DNA from 2 places in the Ureibacillus chungkukjangi genome. Region 1 is predicted to be linked to the other one. Evidence: riboswitches for the same ligand, from Rfam matches in the RefSeq annotation. Region 1 holds a riboswitch; the other holds the start of a gene.
The links. A riboswitch is a leader RNA that binds a small molecule or an ion and turns the genes downstream of it on or off. The one in region 1 is predicted to bind thiamine pyrophosphate.
Positions count from the first base shown of each region.

Region 1 (5,450 bases):
GGATTGTTTAACACCACCAAATGGGAAGTGAACATCTAATCCTTGTACGGCAGCCGTGTTAATCATTGTTGTACCAGCTTCAATGCGGCGTGCCACTTTAATCGCGTGTTCCTCTTCGCCCCATACTGAGCTTGTTAAACCATAGATGCTTTCGTTGTGTAGATTGATGACTTCTTCTTCGCTATCGTATGGAAGAATTGGAACAGTTGGACCGAATTGTTCTTCTACAACAACGCGATCATGAACATCTGCACCTAAAACAAGTGTTGGTTGTAGGAAGTATCCATTATCCATTAATTCAGGATTTAGAATTGTACCTAAAGGAATGATTTTAGCTCCTTTATTTTTGGCATCCTCCACTAAGCTTTTCACGTAATCTACCTGGTTTTTATTATTTACTGGCCCAACTGTTACTTCTGGGTGGAATGGGTCTCCAACTCTAATCCATTTATTTGCTGCTTCAATGTATTTTTCAACAAACGCATCGTAAATTGAACGGTGAACATAGACGCGTTTCGCAATCATACAAATCTGACCGGCTGATAGGAAGTTAGAGATAACCATGCGTCGTAAAGCACGTTCGTCATTGACATCAAAGTCTTCCAGAACGATAGCTGCATCATTACCGCCAAGCTCCAATGTCATATTTTTAATAGTATCAGATGCTGCTTTCATGATATGTTTTGCTGTATTTGTACCACCTGTAAAGGCAATTTTTGCAATTTTAGGATTCGATGTAAGCTCGATACCAACCTCTGCATCACCGTTTACAAGATTTAATACGCCAGCAGGGAATTCATCTGCTATGATTTCCGTAACAAGGCTTACTGCTAAAGGAGCAAACGGGCTTGGTTTAAGCACCATTGTATTTCCTGTTAATAAAGCAGGTGCAATCTTAATTGTAGATAGAGAAATCGGATAGTTCCAAGGTGTGATGGCTGATACTACTCCGATAGGATCCTGTGCAATAATTGTACGACCGTTTTCGTGTTTTCTTTCTTCAGGTGTAGTTATCTTTTTCACATTTTTAACGGCAAATTCCATCCACATTACTGAAATGGCAATTTCCCCTTGTGCATCATAAAGCGCTTTACCATGCTCGCGAGCTAATAACTCCGAAATTTCTGGCATTTGGTCTTTAATTTTTTGAATCGCACGGTTCATTCTTTCGATACGATCGTCAACATTGCTCCATGCCCAAGTTTTGAAGGCTTCATGGGCTGCATCAATTGCTTGGATAGTTTCTTCTCTTGTATTGTTTGGAGCGTAACCAACAATCTGCTCAGGATGTGTTGGATTTTCACGCGCAATTTTTTTATCTGTTTGTATTTTTTCACCATTAATAATGGCGCTAACTATAATTGGTTCTTTAGACATACAAAACCCTCCTATATTAATAAACTTCGCTTACAACTAAGATAATAATTCTATTAAAATATAGTTTCAAGAAACTTGCTCACACTGTAAAAAAAAGTTTAATAGATAGAGCTTATACTTATTTCTATTTTATAGCAAAAAGTTACAAGTAGAGTTTTTTCAAAATATCTACTCGGGCTTTATATTTACCTTATATAACCCAAAATTTTTCAAGAAAACATAGATTTCTCATTTATTTCATGTAATATAGTAAATAGTTAAATGTTTTGCAGGGGGACACGATTAGTGTTGAGAAGGTAAAACCTGACCCTTAGAACCTGATCCGTTAATACGGGCGTAGGGAGCAACGTACAAATGATTTGTGTGCTTGTATGCTCTCCTTTTTTCAAGGGGGGCTTTTCTTTTGCAAAATTATTTTAATTGCGGGGGGACACGATTAGTGTTGAGAAGGTTAAAACCTGACCCTTAGAACCTGACAGTTAACACTGACGTAGGGAGCAATAATGGGTGTAGTCTACCTTTTTTTGGCCTCTACTTTCACTAGTAGAGGCCTTTTTGCTTCCTGAAAAAGGAGGAGAAGAAGATGTTAGTAAGTATAGAAATTCAAGAGATTTGGGGAGGGGAATTGCCATGTTAACGACTATCCATCAAGCAAAACCGCTTGTTCATTGTATGACCAATTATGTTGTAGCGAATTTTACTGCCAATGGGTTACTTGCTATTGGTGCTTCCCCAGTTATGGCCGATGAGGTAGAGGAAGTAGCGGATATGGTCTCTATAGCAGGTGCTTTGCTTTTAAATATAGGCACCGTAAATACCCGTACGGCCAAAGCCATGCTTGTTGCCGGGAAAAAGGCAAATGAATGTGGAGTACCTGTCGTATTAGATCCTGTAGGAGTTGGCGCAACACCTTACCGTAAAAGTGTGGTTATGGAAATCCTCGATCAAGTAAAAATCAATGTGCTTCGCTGTAACGAAGGGGAGCTTGCTTCAATTTATGGCGTGTCTTGGGATTCTCGCGGAGTGGATAGTGGCGAAGGTGATATGGATACAATCGAGGCTGCTAAAGAGGTGGCAAGGAAATATCAATGCATCGTTGTAGTGACAGGTGAAGTGGATTTTATTACAGACGGGCAAGAGGTAACGCATGTGCATGGCGGAAATAGTTTGGCAACCCGAGTAACTGGCACAGGCTGCTTGTTAAGTGCGATTTGTGCAGCAGTTTTAGCAGCGAGTAAACAACCGATGCTAGAGTTGGCCACTACACTAAAACAATATAAACAAGCAAGTGAGCAAAGCGGAGAAGAGCTGGGAGCATTCCAGATTAATTTCATAAATGCACTTCAAAAAATGGCGGAGGGACATCAATGATTGCCTTAACAATAGCTGGTTCAGATTCTGGTGGCGGTGCGGGGATTCAGGCGGATATTAAAACGTTTCAGGAGCTTGAGGTATTTGGCACAACAGCAATTACGGCATTAACCGCCCAAAATACACTTGGTGTGTATGATGTCCTTGATGTAACCCCTGCATTTTTGAAGCAACAATTAGATGCAGTTTTAGCCGACTTTAATGTGAAAGCCATTAAAACAGGAATGCTATTTTCTGCTGAACTGATTGAGGTAGTTGCCAAAATTGTGGGTAAATATAAAAATATCCCCCTTGTTGTTGATCCGGTCATGATCGCTAAAGGGGGAGAGAGTTTATTGCAGGAACAGGCAGTTGAGGCTTTAAGAACTAAGCTGCTTCCTTTAACGCTTATTTGTACACCGAATATTCCAGAAGCAGAGGTCCTGACTGGAATGACTATTCATAACGAAAAAGATATTGAGCAAGCAGCGAGAAAAATTCTAGGTATGGGTGTGCAGTATGTGGTGATGAAAGGCGGTCATTTGGACGGGGAATTTTCAACAGACACAGTTTATTGGACCGATGGTTACTTCACCATGAAGACGCCGCGTGTAGATACGAAGGACACACATGGCACAGGCTGTACATTTTCAGCAGCCATTACAGCGCAATTGGCAAAAGGATTATCGATTGAAGATGCCATTATTGAAGCGAAAAAATTTATACATTTAGCGATTTCTAATCCGTTATCCATTGGCCATGGACATGGACATGGCCCTACTAATCATTTTGCTTACAAGCGTACACTTGGAAATTGTGAGGTAATAGTCTATGAATCCTGATGTTTTGAATGTGTATTTTATCATGGGAACGGTAAATTGCGTGGAGCCACCGCTAGATACTCTTGAACAGGCTCTGCAGGCAGGAATTACTTGCTTCCAATTCCGGGAAAAGGGAGAAGGGTGCTTAAACGGTGAAGCTTATGAGACGTTTGCACGTAACTGTCAAAAGCTATGTAAGGATTATGGAGTGCCGTTTATCGTTAATGATGACGTCGAGCTTGCATTAAAGCTTGATGCAGATGGGATTCATGTCGGACAGGATGATTTGGCAATCACAGAATTCCGGGCACGGGCGGAAAATAAAATCATAGGTGTCTCTGTACATAACGAACAAGAGATGGAACTTGCTGTTCGAAGTGGTGCAGATTATGTGGGAATCGGTCCTATCTATCCAACGAAATCGAAGAAAGATGCAAAGCCCCCTGCTGGACTGGGATTTTTGAAGAAGGTAAGAAGTCAGTATCCATCATTTCCGATTGTTGCGATTGGTGGGATCAACGAAATGAATGCCTCAGAAGTACGATTAGCGGGTGCTGATGGGATATCTGTCATTTCCGTAATTTGTGAAAGTTCAAATGTAGAGGGAACAATACAAAAACTTAGGGGGGCGCGGGGATGAAGCTACATGAACAGACAGTGCTAATAACAGGGGCAAGCAGAGGTGTGGGAGAAGAGCTTGTGAGAGCATTTGCTAATGAAGGGGCAAATGTCATTGTTAACTATTATAAGAGTAAGGAAAAAGCGCAAGCCTTAGCAAAAGAGCTTGGGGATAGAGTTATTGCTTTGCAAGCCGATATACGGAACAAACAGGAAGTAATCCAAATGGTGGAAGCGGCAAAGCAGTATTTTCAAAAACCAGTTACGACGGTTGTTAATAATGCACTGATTGATTTTGAATTTAACCCACTTACACAAAAAAATGCCTTCGAACTAAGCTGGGCTGACTACAATAAGCAATTTGAAGGAACAATTCAAGGGGCACTTAATAGTATTCAAGTTTGTTTAAATGATATGAGAGAGCTAGGCTTTGGGCGGGTAGTTAATATTGGGACGAATCTTTTTCAAAATCCTGTGGTAGCCTACCATGAATATACTACAGCTAAAGCGGCATTACTTGGCTTTACTCGAAATATGGCAAAAGAGTTAGGCCCTTATGGAATTACGGTAAATATGATGTCTGGTGGTCTTTTAAAGCAAACAGATGCAAGTAAAGTCACAACAGCGGAAGTCTTTCAAATTATCGAATCCTCTACGCCCTTGCAAAAGGTGACAACACCCAAGGAATTAGCAGAGGTCGCCTTATTTTTTGCTTCTCCATGGGGACGAGCAATCACCGGTCAGAATCTCGTTGTAGATGGTGGCCTGGTGATGGATTAAAAAATCCAACAATAACTGAAACATTTTCTCCCCTCTTTGCGTATGGAAATACAGAATATGTAAATGAGGAGGCGTTAGATGGGTTCTTTAGATAAAGTAGAGCTTGCAAAAAGGGATTTGAAAAAAAAGCATCCAATAGAAAACTTTTTATTAAAACATCAAAATAAACTAATGATAGCTGCAGGCATATATATTTTACTTTTCTTTGTTATGGCATTTATAAATCAAATAATTGGATTACTTATATTCGGACCTATTTTACTATTGGTTGTCATAATAGGCTTTATTCTAAATCTTATTATTTTTTATAGTAAGGTAGATACTTTGCGAGAGTTTATCTTCTCAAAAAAATTATTTCATATAATTTTTATTTCTTCCATGATAGTGCTGGCACTATACTTAGGAAGGGAACAAATTTATGATCTCCCCAATTATGTGAAAAATAATTTTGAAGTTTATGTTGGTAGCCCAACTGAAATTGAAATTCGTTACGGTGATAAGGGG
Region 1 covers NZ_CP085009.1:3,757,473-3,762,922, reverse strand. The annotation lists gene LG296_RS18550 (aldehyde dehydrogenase family protein) at 1-1,377, opposite strand, end outside; TPP riboswitch at 1,638-1,737, shown strand; TPP riboswitch at 1,792-1,891, shown strand; gene thiM (hydroxyethylthiazole kinase) at 2,008-2,748, shown strand; gene thiD (bifunctional hydroxymethylpyrimidine kinase/phosphomethylpyrimidine kinase) at 2,745-3,569, shown strand; gene thiE (thiamine phosphate synthase) at 3,559-4,188, shown strand; gene LG296_RS18530 (3-oxoacyl-ACP reductase) at 4,185-4,946, shown strand; gene LG296_RS18525 (hypothetical protein) at 5,025-5,450, shown strand, end outside.

Region 2 (5,450 bases), 450 kb from region 1:
AACAAGAACGTGAAAGTGCTTCCGAACACTTAAATAATCTTCAAAAATTATTACCTCGTTATGAACAAATCGAAGTATTAAGTAAAAGAGTTCAATCCTTGCAGGTGTCTGAAAAGGAAGCACGAAATTCTTTAGTTACGATCGAGCAGCAGCTGAATGTGGAAAAGGAAAAAGTTGTTCAGCTTAATCAACTAATCGAACAACTTGAAGAAAAGACAGAAAATTATAATGAGCTATTAGAACAACAAAGCTACTTAAAACAAGTGATTAATCTTTTCTCAAATTTTAATCAGTTAAAGCACGAATTACAGGGCTTACAGCTGAATGTAAATACTGTGGAGAAGGAATATCAGTCTGCAAAACAGATTTACGAGGTAGAAGAAGGAAAATGGCTAACGAATCAGGCATCGCGACTAGCAGCTAGTTTAGTTCCAGGCTCGCCTTGTCCGGTTTGTGGAAGTATTGAGCACGGGCAGATTAGTAGTCAGCATACAGAAATGGTTGATGAAACAACTATTAAAAAGCTAAAGGCAAATTTAGCAGAGGTTGAGCAAACGAAATATAGAGCTGAAGCGAAAATGAATAGCCAAATAGCGCAAGTCACACAGTGTGAACAAGAGCTTGAAAGATTAAATGCACCTATTGAGAAAGAACAGCAAATTATACACCAATTTAATGAGCTGAATTTAAAAATTGAGCAATTAAAAAATGATGAAGCAAAGCTAGTTTCCTATAAAAAAAATCTTAAACAATTGAAATCAGTGGTGGAGCAATTAGAAGGAAGACAAAAGCAGCTTGAGGCTAACCATTATCAAACGAAAGAACAGCTTTTAAAGGAAAGTACAGTTTTAACAGAACAACAAAAGGAAATTCCGAGTGAATTACAGCATATTTCACAATTACAAAAGGCAATTGCTGATGCACAGCTCCATAAGCAGACTCTATTTACTCAATGGGAAAGAGTACAAAAGCATTTACATGAAGTTGAGAAGTATGTTGCAACAACAGAAGAGGTGGTAAAACAAACAACACAGCAAATTACTGACCTAGAAGCAAAGCTAGTTCGTGCAAAAGATGAGTTTAAGCAATCGTTGGTAGATGCAGGCTTTGAAAACTACAAGCATTTTGAGTCATCTATTCGCGATGATTTCCAAGTCAATCATCTGCAAAATCAATATATGGAGTTTTCTAAGGCTCTTCATACAATTACAACGCAAGTACAACAAGATAGTGAAGAATTAGAAGGAAAAGAAAAAGTAGATTTAACACTTATTGAAGAGGCATTAAATGCGCTAAAGTTAGAATACGAAAATGCACTTCATATACTGAATCGCTCGGTACAATATGAAGGTCATGCCATTGATTTCTCTGAGAAGCTAGACCACGTAGCAGATAAAATCTATCAGCTTGAGGAGATTTCAAGTCAAATTATTGATTTACACAACCTATTACGCGGTCAAAATAGTAAGAAAATCTCCTTTGAACGCTATGTACAAATGGGGTATTTAGAGCAAATTACAGAGGCTGCCAATATCCGCTTGAAAAATCTATCAAATGGACAATACTATTTACAATGCTCAGATAGACAGGAATCTCATGGTCGCCAAAGCGGTTTAAGCCTAGATGTCTATGACACTTACACAGGGCAGTCACGTGATGTGAAATCATTATCTGGTGGGGAGAAATTTAACGCATCATTATGTCTAGCTTTAGGGATGGCTGATGTTATTCAAAGCTTCCAGGGTAATGTGAAAATCGATACGATGTTTATCGATGAAGGGTTCGGCTCATTAGATGAAGAATCACTAATGAAAGCAATTGATACACTGATCGATCTTCAGAAATCTGGGAGAATAATTGGTGTAATCTCTCACGTATCCGAATTGAAAGCAGCAATGCCTGCAATTTTACAGGTGGAAAAATTAAAAGAAGGCTATAGTAAAACTTCCTTCCTACTTAAGTAAAAAAACGGCGGAGACCTTAATAGTCTCTGCCGTTTATTCTATAGCCAGTCCTAGATGCTTTTTTCTTATCCATCGCTTTTTTAACGATTGGATAGACAATCGGTGCTACCTTCATAATTGTTTTAATGGTTTTTCCCAATTTCATAGAAATGCACTCCTTCATCTTTATATTAATAATACCCTTAGAAGTGACTTTAGAAACCTACTCTGAAAACTCGATAGGCCTGAACTAAATTCCATATGATAACGCCAATAGTGATGGCAAAGTAAATCCCCATCAAAACAAACATTTTCACAATGAATCCATTCATATTATCGTAATCCATAGAGAATACACCTATAAATCCAAAAAACACTAAAAGTAGCGAAAGGACAGTAGGAATGGAATGTGACAGCAATGCACGCTTTGCATGATACTTTACCCTTTTATCCTTAATGACGAAGTAAACGATAATTGGCAGCAAAAAAGGAGCGAACAATAGGCTAACATAACACAGTGCCGATATCATTTTATTATTTTCCATATTTCACCTCAAAAAAATTATATATGGAAGTGATTGACAACAAAAGGGATTCGTATTCATATTCTAGTTGAAAAAAACATATAGTTTGATACAATTAGTAATGTTCTAACAATTAAACAAAATTTATTTACCACAAGGGGAGCTGATGAAGTCAGCTGAGATTGTGCACTTATTGCACTAACTCTATGAACCTGTAAGTTAGTACTTGCGTAGGGATGTGGATAGAAACCGACTCCAAATGGCGTTTAGGCTCTGTCCTGATGCCATTTTTATTTTGGAGAAATCAAACCTTTGTATTTTACGATTTCTATCCTTCTCTTAGGTTCCACATTGGATAAGAAGAGAGGAGACTTGTTATGAACAATAAAAAACTATTAATGCTCGTTGAGATTGCAATATTTGCGGGCATCGGTCTAGTATTAGACCAAATTTCCTTTAGATTATGGCCACAAGGTGGTTCCATAAGCTTTGTAATGCTACCGATTCTGATTATGGCTATACGGTGGGGATTATTAGCCGGAATGACAACCGGTCTAATAATTGGGTTATTACAAATGACGTTCTTCCCGTTTATTGTACACTGGGTACAAGGGCTACTAGATTACTTAGTAGCATTCACAGTTGTCGGATTAGCTGGTGTATTCCGTAAACAAATTTTACAAGCAGCCAAGGATATCAATAAGAAAAGTATAGCTTGGTATATTACATTAGGAATAGTAGCGGGTGGCTTATTACGTTACGCAGCTCATGCTCTTGCTGGTGCAGTCTTCTTCAGCGAGTACGCAGGCGACCAAAATGTATGGCTTTACACACTAATCTACAACGGCACATACATGATCCCAGCAATCATCCTTACTGCAATAGTAGGTATACTCATCTTCACAGCAGCACCACGACTATTACAAACGAAATAAAGTACAAAGACGACCAGCGAGTTTTTTTGGTCGTCTTTTTTAATTGGATTAGATGGCTGAACTGCATCGTGAAGTGAAAATGAGAGAGTGGTGCATTTCATAAAGAGAATGAAACGCATTACGAAGAATTATAAGCACAAAACACGTTTCATACGCATATTAAAATGCATTCCTAATCCCTAGTTCCCTAGAGCTACTTATTCATCCCACAAACTTCGCACGTGTCACTCAATTCACATTTCATCAAATTCTTTGTTATTAAAAAAGCCCCCTTCACCAAGTTTACATGCCCAATAAATTGTTAGGATTGTGGTATATTATATAGAGATATGTAAATAGGAAGAAGGAACATTTCAAATGATAGTACAAACTAAAGAAGAGCTAGAAGCATTAAAAAAGATTGGGCGCATCTGTGCTGAAATCCGCGATGCTATGAGAGCTGCGACAAAACCTGGTATTACTACAAAGGAATTAGACGAAATCGGTGGCCATATGTTTGAAGAAGCGGGTGCAATTTCGGGGCCAAAAGGGGAATATGACTTCCCAGGCTATACTTGTATCAGTGTAAACCACGAAGTAGCCCACGGGATTCCAGGCTCTCGAGTGATTAATGAAGGCGACATTGTTAATATTGATGTATCGGGCTCATTGGATGGATACTTTGCTGATACAGGAATTTCTTTTGTTGTCGGTGATGGATATCCTGAAAAAGAAAAACTTTGTAATGTTGCAAAGTCAGCATTTGACCGTGCTATGACAAAGGTTAAAGCTGGTTCGAAGCTAAACCAAATTGGTAAAGCAGTTGAACGCGAAGCAAAAGACAATGGGTTAACGGTAATTATGAACCTGACTGGACATGGCGTTGGGCGTGCTCTACACGAAAAACCAGACCATGTTTTAAACTATTTTGATGCTTGGGATACAACAATTTTGAAAGAGGGAATGGTATTGGCAGTAGAGCCGTTCATTTCAGCAAAAGCAGAGCATATTGTAGAAGCTGGAGACGGTTGGACATTTATTACTCCAGATCAATCACTTGTTGCGCAAATTGAACATACAATTGTTGTAACAAAAGACAAACCAATTCTTCTTACACAAATTGAAGACTAAAAAAAGAATCCTGGCACTTGAAGCTATTTCAAGTGTTCAGGATTCTTTTTAATTAGGAAAACACCTACTATCATCACACCAGCCAAGAATAATGCTGCTGTTGTTACTAATAGCTCATCAAATCCATTTTGTACGGCAATTCCTATATAGCACCATACAAAAACGATTGGGTAGGCGACGTCAAAGTGATGATATCTTAAATGGAGTGCAATAGCCGTTCCAACAGTCATCACGATAACCGCCCAAAGTGCATTGCTAATTCCAAAGCCAGACCATTGATAGTCCACTAAAAGGTAGCAACAATGTAAAATCAATAAGAAGGTTGACCAACTAAAGTAAATGGAAATGGGTATTCTTAATGTAAACCATTCTTTTTTCAATGGATACGAAAAATAAAGTCCGAATAACATAATAACCTGTATCAGTAAAATCACAGTTGATAAAACAAAGTATTCACTATGCCAGCTCCAAAGAGAGCCAATATGAATAAACACTATGACAATGAACAATATCGTTTGTAATTTCGTTATAAAGAGATCAGTCCGTTGTAACTTGATATAGTTATAAATCCAAAGGAAAAGAAATATGAAAATAATAATCCATATGTAGTAAACATAATTTGCGGGTGCAAATAATAACGGCAAACGATTTATGATTTCAATAGTTGAATGCCCGTTTAATTGTAGCCAAAATGCATTGATTGTAAAGAGTGTGGCTACAATGACCGAAGTAAATAATAATATTAGGCGACTCATTCATTCCGCTCCCTTCTATAAAATTATATACATTAACAAAGCTTTGAACAACATTTTCCAATAACATAACTTATTATAAAATATTTAAATAAGACGATTAGGAGTGTTAGTCATGAAAAGATTAGAAGCGCTAGACTTAGAATTAGCTATCGGTAAAAAAGAATACAAAAAGGAATTAGAAAA
Region 2 covers NZ_CP085009.1:3,302,779-3,308,228, reverse strand. The annotation lists gene LG296_RS16475 (AAA family ATPase) at 1-1,964, shown strand, start outside; gene LG296_RS16470 (hypothetical protein) at 1,981-2,109, opposite strand; gene LG296_RS16465 (DUF4870 domain-containing protein) at 2,159-2,488, opposite strand; TPP riboswitch at 2,614-2,721, shown strand; gene thiT (energy-coupled thiamine transporter ThiT) at 2,845-3,402, shown strand; gene map (type I methionyl aminopeptidase) at 3,760-4,512, shown strand; gene LG296_RS16450 (hypothetical protein) at 4,536-5,267, opposite strand; gene LG296_RS16445 (polyphosphate kinase 2 family protein) at 5,380-5,450, shown strand, end outside.
Region 2: it holds a riboswitch for thiamine pyrophosphate, as region 1 does, so the genes downstream of both, thiT (energy-coupled thiamine transporter ThiT) here and thiM (hydroxyethylthiazole kinase) in region 1, are expected to answer to the same signal.